Regions from separate parts of the Pseudoalteromonas sp. S3776 genome, predicted to be linked through region 2. Evidence: riboswitches for the same ligand, from Rfam matches in the RefSeq annotation. Region 2 holds a riboswitch; the other holds the start of a gene.
The links. Region 2 has a riboswitch for cyclic di-GMP ahead of CWC16_RS14030 (hypothetical protein). Riboswitches for the same ligand answer to the same signal wherever they lie in the genome.
Positions count from the first base shown of each region.

Region 1 (6,214 bases), on a different contig from region 2:
TACCTCTACATCACTGCTGTTCCAGACTTTTTCAAACATGTTTTTAGCGATAATGTTTGCATACAAGTAATCTACGCGTTCGTAGCCACGCTCTTTAACGCTGGCAAAGTACATCTCTAGCGAGTCCATACTATCTACCGTTATTAACTCAAACTCTTCTAAGTTAACTACAACAAACTTTACTGCGCCTTTAGGGTGCATACTTAATTCGTTAACCACACCATTGGTTAGTAAATTAATTCCTTCGTTATTAAAACTACCAAATAGCTTTAAATACATAGTGGGTGGCTGAGAGCAAATCTGAAACTCTCCGTGTGCTCCAAACATAAATAACCTTATATTTATCAGTGCTTCATTAAAGCTTAATACATTTTGCGTATTTTGCAGCTAATTTATTAGTGCAATAAAAAAGGCCATTTCGAGCGCTTTTTCCTCTAAACTTTTAAAGCGGCCTGATGCGCCGCCATGGCCGGCATCCATATCCGTTTTAAAAACCAATATGTTATTATCCGTTTTTAGCTCTCGCATTTTCGCCACCCATTTCATAGGCTCCCAATATTGTACTTGAGAGTCGTGCAGGCCTGTGGTCACTAAAATATGCGGGTAGTCTTTGGCGCTGATATTATCGTATGGTGAGTACTTAGCTATAACATCATAAAAATATTCATCGTTTGGGTTGCCCCATTCATCATACTCGTTAGTGGTAAGTGGAATACTTTCATCTAACATGGTGGTTAACACATCTAAAAATGGCACATGGCACCCTACACCTAAATAAAGCGCTGGCGCTTGGTTTAAAACAGCCCCCATCAATAAGCCTCCTGCACTGCCGCCAGAGGCAAACACTTTGTTTTTATCACCGTAGCCTTGCTCAACAAGAGCCTTTGTAATATCAATAAAGTCGTTAAAACTATTTTGTTTATGCTCTTTTTTACCTTGCTCGTACCAGTGGCGTCCTAGCATTTCGGAGCCTCTAACATGTGCAATTGCATACACAAATCCGCGGTCTAGCAAACTCAATGAAGTACTCGAGAAACTCGGATCTATCGTGTAACCATATGCACCATAGCCGTATTGAAACAGCGGGTTAGTGCCATCTTTGGTAAAGGTGTCTTTTCTATAAACTAACGAAACAGGTACTTGCACGCCATCGCGTGCTGTCACAAGTAAGCGCTCAGAGGCGTAAAGTTCACTATTAAACCCACCCAGTACTTGCTGCTGTTTAAGTAATGTTTTTTCACCCGAGGCTAAATCAACATTGTACAACGTTCCTGGCGTGGTGAGGCTTGAATAATAAATACGTACCGAGCGCGCCTGGGGCTCGGGGTTCATCGCTACAGCGGCATAGTAGCACGGGTCGCTAAATTCAAGCGCCATGCGTGCTTGGGCTTTATTAATCACAACAAAGCGAGCTTGGCCTTGTTCGCGCTCAGTTAATACTAAAAAGTCATCAAATATTTCTACGCCTTCCAACAACACATGCTCGCGGTGCGCGGTGTGCTCTTGCCACTGCGTTTTATCTGCGATTGTTTCGCTTGTTGCCGTCATCAGTCTAAAGTTTTTAGCTTGCCAGTTGGTTACTATATAGAAAGTGTCGCCATGTTTATCAATATCAAACTCATGACCTTCCTCACGCCCCAGCAAAGGGTAAAACTCTCCTTGCGGGTTATTGGCATCAAGCACCCACGTATCATTTGTTTCGGTGGTGGCTAAATCAATAATAATTAAGCTCTCATCGCGGCTTTTACCCAAGCCCATAAAAAAGCTTTTATCGTGCTCTTCGTACACCATGACATCTTGGCTTTGCGCTGTGCCTAACTCGTGCCTAAACACCTGAAAACCCAGTAACGTTTGTAGGTCTTTTTTAACGTAAAATACGGTTTTATTGTCGTTAGCCCAAACAATTTGCCCTTCGGTATTTTCTAAAACATCGCTGAGCATTTCACCGGTTTGCAAATTTTTAAAATGTACGCTGTAAATTCTACGCCCTTCGGTATCTTCACTGTAGGCCATTAATTGCTCGCATGGGCTTAGCGCTACTTCACCTAGTTCATAAAATTCATGGTTTTGGGCTAAAACATTTACATCAAGTAGTAACTGCTTGTTATCAGTATTAATGCTCGTGCTTCTGTAATGGCGTGAATACTCATCATCGCCCCGAACCTCTGAGTGATACCAGTACTGACCATCTTTTACCGGTACCGTGTTGTCATTTTTTACGATGCGCCCTTTTAGTTCTTCAAAAATACTGTTTTGTAGCGGTTTTATCGCGGCTAGTTGCTCATCGCAATATGCATTTTCGGCTGCTAAATGGGCGAGTATTTCTTCGTTTTCGCGCTCATCATCACGCATCCAGTAGTAGTTATCGGTGCGCATTTTATTGTGCATAGTTAATTGATGGGGCTGCTTTTTAGCAACAGGAAAACGAGCTAATGATTGAGAAGAAAATTCACTTAATGACACAACAAAACCGTATAAAAAATAACAATGCGGGCAGTTTATCATAAAAATAAAAAAGCCCACTCATAGTGAGTGGGCTTGAGGTATAAGTCCAAATTTTAAAATTACTGCAATTTTATTCTTGTCATTACACCCATGGGAAGTTGGTTTTTATTTTAAAAGCGCTAAGAAACCTTAGTCCACGCCATCGCCCAGCTTTTTCCCACTCCGGGTTCAAAGCTTGGGTCTTTATCATTATTGGTTCTGCAAAACTGGCTAAATGGCCATGCCTTACACTGGTATATGTAACCTGTTTTAAGTTGTAGTACCTTAGTGCCCGCATTGTAATTTTCGCTACACTGAGGGTATACGTAATCATAATCTTGGTCGTTGTATTGTATTAAGTTGTCACACTTTGCTACACAATGAAACTCAACCTGTGCTTTATTAATACCGCTACTTTCTAGGGCAAATATTTCGTTATTTCGATAAGCTACAACCAAACCTTGCTTGGTCATTCTACCTGCACTTACTAAAGGGACATGCACGTTTATATATTCAGCAACTAAACGTGGCCAAGCATGGGGCTCACCTTGTTCCAAAGAGGTAATTTTATAATCAAACGATAAATCAACGAGCTCTCCTTGCATGTCTGAAAAGGTTACACTAATCACATCTCCAATGAATAATTGGGTATGATGATTTAAACAACCTATAGTTGACCATTTTCCACAGGCCAACGACGTATGCATAAACACAGTAACACCTTAAGAGTCACAAAATTTTATCCATTTCATATGGATACACAAAAACGACACACAGAGCAAGCGATACCGTACAATAATCACCCAGCAGCCCCGCTATCATAGTTTAAACCTTAGACCGGAAACTTTGCGTCTTAGCCTTTCGACTAATTTGCCAACAGAAAAATGATTATAAAACGGGCGCATGGCTTATTCAAACAAAAGAATGTAACCGAGATTTTTATGCAATCCTTAATAATTAAAAAGCCAACTCGCTAGAGTTGGCTTTAAGTGGTTTAAGATGTTTGATTTATAGGCGCTTTTCGCCTAAAAACTTTTCGAAAAACCATTTTAAACACGTTACCAATATCACCTAAAATTATGTATAAACATGGCACCAATATAAGCGTAATAAGTGTTGCAAACATCACAGCAAAGCCAAGCGCTACAGCCATAGGGATTACAAACTTAGCTTGTAAGCTGGTTTCAAACATTATGGGCAACACACCTGCAAAGGTGGTAATTGAGGTGAGTAATATTGCCCTAAAGCGTGCACAACCTGCTTCTATTACCGCGTTTTTAACGCTTACACCCTCACGGCGTACTTGGTTTACGTAATCGGTCATTACCAGCGAGTCGTTTATTACTACGCCGGCCGCGGCGATTAAACCAAAGCCCGACATTAAGCTAATGTCTAAATCAAACCAAAAGTGACCCCAAATAGCCCCCGTTAAACTAAACGGAATAACCGACATAACAATAAGCGGCTGGGCGTAACTTTTAAGTGGTACGGCAAGTAATATGTAAACTAAAATCATGCCGCCTACAAAAAACAGAAACTGCTCATTAGCTTGCGCTTGTTGCTCTTCTATTGCACCACCTAACTCTGATTTAACGCTTGGGTATTCCTCTTTAAGTTGTGGCAATAAGTTTTCTTTTACTTGCGAAACCACTTCGCCTGGCTCTATAACTTCTTCATCAATACTGCCGTATACATACACCGTACGATAACCGCCCTCACGGCGAATATAGCTAATCCCTGGCGTTTCGGTTAGCTCAACTACATCACCTAAAAGTACTTCACGCCCTTGCGGTGTAGTAACTACTGTGTGTTTTAGCGATGAAAACGCTTCGCGAGTCAGTTTAGGGTAACGTACCATTACTCTTACTTCTTCGCCGTTACGTATTACACGCTGCGCTTCGCCACCATAAAAACTGGCGCCTACTTGGTTTGCAATGTTAGCAAGGTCGAGTCCTAAATCGTAAGCGACAGGTTTTAAGCTCATTTGCACTTCTTTGCTAGCAGGGTCAATGGTCGAGCTTATATCAAACAAGCCTTTTTGTTGCTGCAGTAGCTGAATAAAACGACGGCCTGCGGCATTAAGCGTATCTATATCAGAGCCAAATAGTAAATAACCAAACTCACCTTCTCCGGTGCCGCCACCGCCGCCAACATCATCTTCAATAGTGAGTGATTTAATACCAGCAATGGTTGGCATGGCTTCTCGCCAGCGGCGCGAAAGTTCAAACGCGTTATAAGGGCGTAATTCTTCATCAACTAACGGCGCAAGTAACTGAGACTCGGTTCTGCCTTGATTAAACACCAGTACATCACGAATTATTTTTTGGCCAAATTCACGCTCTGTTTCTTCATCAACTCGCAACACCATGGCTTCTACTTCACGAATAGCTGCAATAGTTTGTAAGTCAGACACATTGTCGTTCATTTCTATATGAATTTGCGGAAAATCATGTGGCACTTTTGGAGTAGGTACAGTGCGTACTTTATTTGATGTGATAAGCGCAATGCTTATAAAAAACATAGCAATAAAGCCAAACAATACCGTCCAGCGCCAGTCTACACAGCGGGATATAAAACGCTTATAAGGGCCATTTACAAAACCAAAAAAGCGCGTATTAAACCTATCGCGCCAGCCACCTTTTTTAATAGGTGAAAAGTGCGTGTGGGCAATATGCGCCGGTAAAATAAGTTTTGACTCAACTAAGCTAAATACTAAACACAGTATTACTACTACAGCAATCGCGTAAAAGAAGGCACTTTCTGGCCCACTCGATAGTGTAAATGGGGCAAAGACTGCAATGGTTGTTAATACACCAAATGTAGCAGGGGTTGCTACACGGTTTGCACCACGAACGACGTTTTCAACTCCGCCTCCGCTTTTTTCTACCTCAGTATAAGCGGCTTCTCCTATTACTATGGCATCATCAACCACAATCCCGAGCACCATAATAAATGCAAACAACGAAATTATATTAATGCTTATACCAAATAACGGCATTAGCATCATTGCCCCTAAAAAGCACACCGGTAAGCCAATCATTACCCAAAGCGCTAATTTAAAGCGCAAGAATAACGAAAGCATAATAGCGACTAATATTGCCCCTTGAAACAAGTTAGCTTTCATCATATCAAGGCGCGCATTTAGGTAGTACGTCATGTCCATTAATGGCTCTAACCTAACACCCGGTGGTAGCTGGGTATTCTTTTGCTCAATATATGCTTTAACCGACTCGGCAACCGGAATCATGTTTTGATCTTGCGTAGCCTTTACCGACATATACACTGCGTTTTCGCCGTTAAATTTAAAGTAGCGCTCGCCTTCGGTAAATTGGTCTTTGATAACGGCAACGTCTTGAAGCAACACTTTAGCGCCGTATTCGCCTATTTTTACCGGTATTTGCCTAAACTCATCACCAGAGTAATACTGGTTTTCAACCCGAACAGAAATAACCCCCGCATCGGTTGTTAGTTGCCCCGCCGAAAAGTTAGCAGAATAACTGCGCACCGCGTTCATTACATCGCTTAGGGTTAAATTGTATTGGCGTAACGTGTCAGGGTCGATTTCGATGGCAATTTCATCAAGCGGCACATCGTTTTCTACCAACGATACGTTAGATAGCTGTAATAGCTCATCTTCAATTTGATTAGCAATTGGTTTGAGTTCTGTCAGCGGCAAGTCGGCAACCAAGGTCATCCCTATAACATCTTGCCTAAACTCAATCTGACTTAT
Region 1 covers NZ_PNCU01000004.1:8,361-14,574, forward strand. The annotation lists gene CWC16_RS03105 (hypothetical protein) at 1-327, opposite strand, end outside; gene CWC16_RS03110 (S9 family peptidase) at 388-2,505, opposite strand; gene CWC16_RS03115 (chitin-binding protein) at 2,625-3,191, opposite strand; cyclic di-GMP riboswitch class I at 3,287-3,369, opposite strand; gene CWC16_RS03120 (efflux RND transporter permease subunit) at 3,479-6,214, opposite strand, start outside.
Region 1: linked by a shared signal. The riboswitch ahead of CWC16_RS03115 (chitin-binding protein) and the one ahead of CWC16_RS14030 (hypothetical protein) in region 2 are both predicted to bind cyclic di-GMP.

Region 2 (6,214 bases):
CGCAGCGAGCAGACAAAGCCTTAATAGAATTTGCTAAACAAACAGAGCAAACCGTAGTGTTTTCTTATGAGTTGGCAAAAAAATACCAAGCAAATTCGGTTTATGGTTTTTATACCCAATTAGATGCACTGCAAGCATTATTAGTGGGGACTGAGCTCGATGCGGTTGTCGATCAAAATGGTTTACTGAGTATAAAACTCAAACAAATCAATAGGAAAGATAACAACATGATGAAGCTTTCAGGGGTTAGTGCAGCTGTATTACCAGCATTGCTTGCAGCAAATTCACACGGTGTGAATGCAGCCGAGGACGTTGCGCAAGAGAATATAGAAAAAATTGCTATTGTAGGTAGCCGTGTCGCAGGGCGCTCAGTAGAAGATTTACCCGTACCCGTTGATATTTTAAGTGCTGAAGCACTTGAAAACACAGGCCAAACCGAAGTTGGCCGTATGTTGCAATCTATTGCACCTTCATTTAACTTTTCAAGCTCGTCAATTAGTGACGGCACAGATGCCTTACGACCTGCAACACTGCGTGGCTTAGGGCCTGACCAAACATTAGTGCTGATTAATGGTAAGCGTCGTCATCAGGCAAGTATTATTCATATCAACACCTCAGTAGGACGTGGTACCGCAGGTACCGATATGAATGCTATTCCGGCCTCTGCTATTAAACGTATAGAAGTATTACGAGATGGCGCCGCAGCGCAATACGGCTCAGATGCAATTGCCGGTGTAATTAATATTGTACTCAAAGATGGCAGCGAAGGCGGTAAAGCGGCCGTTAATTACGGCGAATATTCAGAAGGCGACGGCGAAACAGTAAACGTTGATTTTAATAAAGGGTTTGCCCTAGGTGATAGCGGCTACTTAAATGCAACGCTTAATTACCGCGACCGCGCGCCTACTAACCGCGCTGGCTTACATGGCTCATGTCAGTTTTATGGCTGTACAGAGCTGAGTGATGGTACTTTATTGGCTGGCGATCCGCGTGAACTGACCGCCGATAGAGATACCTTCCGTATTGGCGATGCCGACTCACAACAATTTGGCTTAACGGTTAATACAGGGTATGAGTTAGGTGATGGCGAGTTGTATGGCTTTATTACGTATTCAACGCGCGATAACGAATCAGCGGCGTTTTTCCGTCACAATGCAAATGCAGGCGGTAACCCGGTATTACAAGATAACGATGCCACCATCCCGTTAGGCTTTTTACCTAAAATTAATACCACCATTGACGATATTTCTTATAACTTTGGTTACAAAACCGATTTTGATAACGACGCAAGCTTAGATGTATCGTACACATACGGTGAAAACAGCATTGATTACACAACCAGTGACACAGTTAATGCCTCGTACGCTAACTTTTTACGTTACGAGCAAGGTTTAAGTGCCGCTGATATACGCAATACTATTCCGCGAGAAGCTTATGCTTATGGTATGGAGCTATCACTGCAAACCATTAATATAGATTTTACACAAAACTTTGATGACTATTCACTGGCAATGGGTGCAGAAATTCGTACTGATGAATACCGCATTTTAGAGGGCAGCGAATATGCGTACCGTGATTACGACACCCTTGATGGGGTAAGTATTTATAGTGGTTTAAGTGGCGGAGTGGGCTCAGAAGATGCCTCTGGTGGCACTCAAGGTTTTGGTGGTTCTTCACCGGCGTCATCGGTTGATGAGTCGCGCGATGTAATTTCGTTTTACCTTGATGCAGAAACTTACCTAATTGAAGATGTTATTTTATCAGGCGCACTGCGTTACGATAATTACAAAGGCTTTGGCGATACGGTAAACTTTAAGCTTGCCGGTAACTGGGCAATTACTGATGATGTGTCATTGCGTGGTGCATTAAGTTCAGGCTTTAGAGCACCGTCAATGCAGCAATTGTACTTTAACAACATTAGTACACAATTCGTTGTAGCGGAAGACGGCTCATTAGTTGCTGAGGAAGTAGGTACATTCAGAAACGACTCAACCCTTGCGCAAAGTCTAGGTATTCCAAAGCTTAAAGAAGAAAAATCGCAAAACCGCAGTTTAGGTATTGTTTACAATGTAACAGACAACATTAATGTTACTGTAGATTACTACTCAATTGATATTGACGACCGCATAGTAATTAGTAACCGTTTAGGCAAAGGGCTTTCTTCAAGCCTAGATGCGGCATTAATCAGCTCAGGCGCAGGTGCAGGGCAGTTTTTCTTAAATGGTGCCGATACCGAAACTTCGGGTATTGATTTTGTAGCGACTTGGAATACTGAGGGCTTAGGCGGCACACTTGATTTTACTTTAGCGGCTAACTTTACAGAAACTGAGGTTGTATCGTTATTTACGCCATCGGGTTCAGGGCTAGAAACAGTACCTGTTGAAGATGTATTCTCTGATCAAGAAATTTCAATTATTGAAGAGTGGCAACCAGAAGATCGCATTAATTTAAGTGCGCTTTATCAGCGTGGTGACTGGACAGTAAACCTTTCACTTAACCGCTTTGGTGAATACACAGTAGAAGATGGCGGTCGGCAAACTTACGGAGCAGAAATTTTAACTGACGTTAAAGTTAACTATTTTGTGACCGAAGATTTATCTGTCAATATTGGTGCAAACAACTTATTTGACGTATACCCAGATAAAAACACCATTGGTAACTCACGTTCGGGCACAATTGTAGACGCTAACGGTAATACAATTGTAAGCAGCGATGGTGTATTTGAATACTCTCGCCGCTCTGCACCATTTGGTTTTAACGGTGCATACTACTACGTAGGTGCAGAATACCGCTTTTAATAAATAACACTCCCTTATGTTATTTAAGTTCAAAGGGCCGTAAGGCCCTTTTTTCGTAACTTACTATTTTTGAAGGTAATTATTTTTTAATAATAATTTATTAATTTTTATTGTTGACAGGAAGTAATAAAGGATTAGAATTCACCTCGTTCCTGAATGTTTTTCGAACAATTGGAACTAAATTTATTAACATTAATTTCGGCAAATTCACTGAAAGGTGAAGACGCAAAGTCTCCGGTCTAAGGGCTTAGCCTATGATAGCGGGATCGCCTCGTACATATGTTGTATGCAGTAAAGCGTCATGCCATCTCATTGGAGATCGTATGAATATGATGAATATCAAATCACTTCTTACCCTGTTATTAATACTTTCATTTAATGTGAAAACAGTTCTGGCTGATACCGCTATAAGGTTCAATGGCGTCGACAGTTATGCCAGTTTTGACGTATGGCAACCAACAGGTCCGTTTAAAATTGTAGTGTGGCTCGGTGAAGTACCAAGTGACCCATCTAAGAAAACCTATTTACTATCTAATTCTAATACAAAGGAGTTTGTATTATTTAATCAGTCAAGTGTACAAATGAAGTTTGGTGATAAATACCCAGGTATATGGAATAAGCTTAATTTTTATCAAACACGTTTTCTAGAAATTACAGTAAAAGATGGAGAGTTAATTGCTTCCGACGGGGTCAAAAGTGTTTCAGTAAAAAAAGACTATATTGATCCTATAGATATCTCATTCGACTGGTTATTTAGAAGGTCTAATAAATTTTCAGAAGGCGCACTGCAGGGTTTAGGATTAATCGACTTAAATAACTTTGAGAATAGCCGTAATTTCGGGGTAAGCGCCTCAGGAGACCCACAACTAATATCTGTAAAAGAGGACTCATTTTTTGAATTCCACAATATTACACCAGATGATTTAATAATAGGATTAGATGTACCTAATCCTAATGTCTCAGCTGTAAATACTATCTCTGAGTTAGCTGAAATGATATCTATCAAATATCCAGGTAACCCACTTATTAACAATACAGCTAACACAGGAAACGAGTATGCGTGGAATGGGTATTATTGGTTAAGAACATACCTACACTTTTATAGTGTAACCAAAAACCTCGAGTATTTAGATTTAGCTGTAGAGTTAGCTAATAAAATGCTTAGTGATACAGATATAACACGAAATAGAAATAGCTTTTCTGCATCGAATAATTATAAACGAGCACCTAAACTTTTTTTAAACGAAAGAGATAAGATTGCGCCCGGTTGGGAGAGATCACTTAGTGATTCAAGTATAACTGTATTGACTGATGGTATGATTTTAAACGGTATTATGCGTATAGTTGATATAATTAGAACAGAAAATCTAACGGATTATTTCTCTTTTGCCGATTCATATACATTGAGTGCTCATAAGATTGTTGACAGCCATGAAAGCTCATACAGCGATAGTAAGAACTCAGCTATAAAAGGCAGCTTTTACTATGTAAATCTTTATAATGAGAATTATGGCGATACTGGTTTATACAGTAACCCTTTAGCACATAATCATAATCTAACTATGGCAACTGCTATGCTCTACTTGGATAAATGGGGTGATAGACCTGATTTTTACAAAACAAAAATAATGGGCATAATAGATTTTTTTACAGAAAACCTCGAATTTCAGAATGATGGTGCCTGCACATGGAATTATAATTGGGACCGTCGCGGAGAATCGTACGAAAGATATGAAGATATTAGTCATGGTCATATCGATGTTGGGTTTTTTGTTGTAGCTGATAAAGAGGGATACTTGAATAATGTAGATGTTATGAAGTGTTTAGCAAAAACCGCCATTGAACGCATCGCCATTGGACCTGGACCTATACCGCAATTTGTAACTGGAGATGGTATTAGTCAAAAAAGTGAGCAAATTGCATTCTCTTATGATTGGCGAGAGCTGTCTAAATTTGAGCCATCAATTATAAATCGTTCTAATAATATAATGAGACATGCAGTAGGCAGAATCAATTGGTTTAGACAATATGCAGCTATAGCTATGACTTTGGAAAAATAATTTAAAATGGCTTAGTTAAATTTTAACTAAGCCATTTAAGTACTTAGTGCTTTTGCATGCGGCTCATTTCTGTATGGCAACTTTGCATGGTTAATAACGTTTTAGCTAATGCAGCTTCACAATCAGCGGGCTGTGGTTTGTCCATAGCTGCTTTAATTTCTTCAAGAGTTTTATCTTCTACTTCTTCAAGCTCCTTAACGTATGTTTTATCGTTATCAGAGCTGAAAGTAGTGAGCAGGGCGGTGTAAGCTCTGCGCGCTTCTACAGCAAAAGAAGAGCCGTCTTCACGCTCGCCTTTTTCGTTAACTGCATAAGGTTGTAAGCGCTCAACACTTACTTTTCGTGCGTCAATCATGCGTTGAAATAATGCGCCAATGGCTGGGTCTTCAACTTTTTCTTGCGCTTTTTGATAAAAATCAATGCCACTGTTCATTACTTGGATGATGTCAGTAATATGAGTTGCTTCGGTTCCTTGATGGGTATTCATAATGACCTCTCTTTACATGAATTTAAATGTCATAGTAAATAGAGCAAAGGGCATTCCAAGTTTTCGATTTGTTTTTAAGTGTTTGAAATTTAAGTTTATTATATATTATTAATAGCAAGCGAGGTTATTTAAATTAATATAACCTCGCAAATTTTACATGGCTTTTGTAATAAGGTTATTTAAGTTCATCTGCCACTTCGGCTACTTTTTGGCGCAACCAAATATGACTTGCGTCGCGATGTAGTAAAGGGCTCCAAATCATATCAAGCTCAAAAGGCGGTATAGGAAATGGCGGCTCTAAAATTTTAAGGCCTGCATCATCTAAGTAAATATTGGCAGCTTTTGAAGGTAAGGTTGCTACTAAGTTTTGCTCTTTGGCTAAATGAATGGCTACGTGGTAATTACGGGTAAACGTGGCAATATTTCGGTGTTTACCAAAATGAGCAAGTGCTTCATCAACCCAACCTAGCTTTTGTACATCTTTAGGGTCCATTCCTACACCTACCCCAAAGCCGGTTTTACTTACCCAGATATGACGCGCTTTTAAATAGCTATCTAGGCTGAAATTTTCGATAATTGGGTTGTCGGCTTTTACTAAGCAGCAAAAGCTGTCTTTCCAAATACGTTTATGATGAAAAGATTGCGGTAGGTTTTCAAAGCGGTTAATGGCCATATCCACTTTACCATTTTCAACATCATGGAATGTTACATCACTTGGTGTGAGTATATCTAACGTTGTATCGGGTGCTTCTTCATGAAGTTTACTTAAAAGCTTTGGCGCTAAGGTACTGGCTGCGTAGTCACTGGCCATTATTCTAAATACACGTTTACTTTGGCTGGCTTCAAATTCACGATTCGGTGCGAGGGTT
Region 2 covers NZ_PNCU01000035.1:6,411-12,624, reverse strand. The annotation lists gene CWC16_RS14035 (TonB-dependent receptor plug domain-containing protein) at 1-2,798, shown strand, start outside; cyclic di-GMP riboswitch class I at 2,989-3,072, shown strand; gene CWC16_RS14030 (hypothetical protein) at 3,122-4,858, shown strand; gene CWC16_RS14025 (ferritin-like domain-containing protein) at 4,902-5,345, opposite strand; gene CWC16_RS14020 (LysR family transcriptional regulator) at 5,521-6,214, opposite strand, start outside.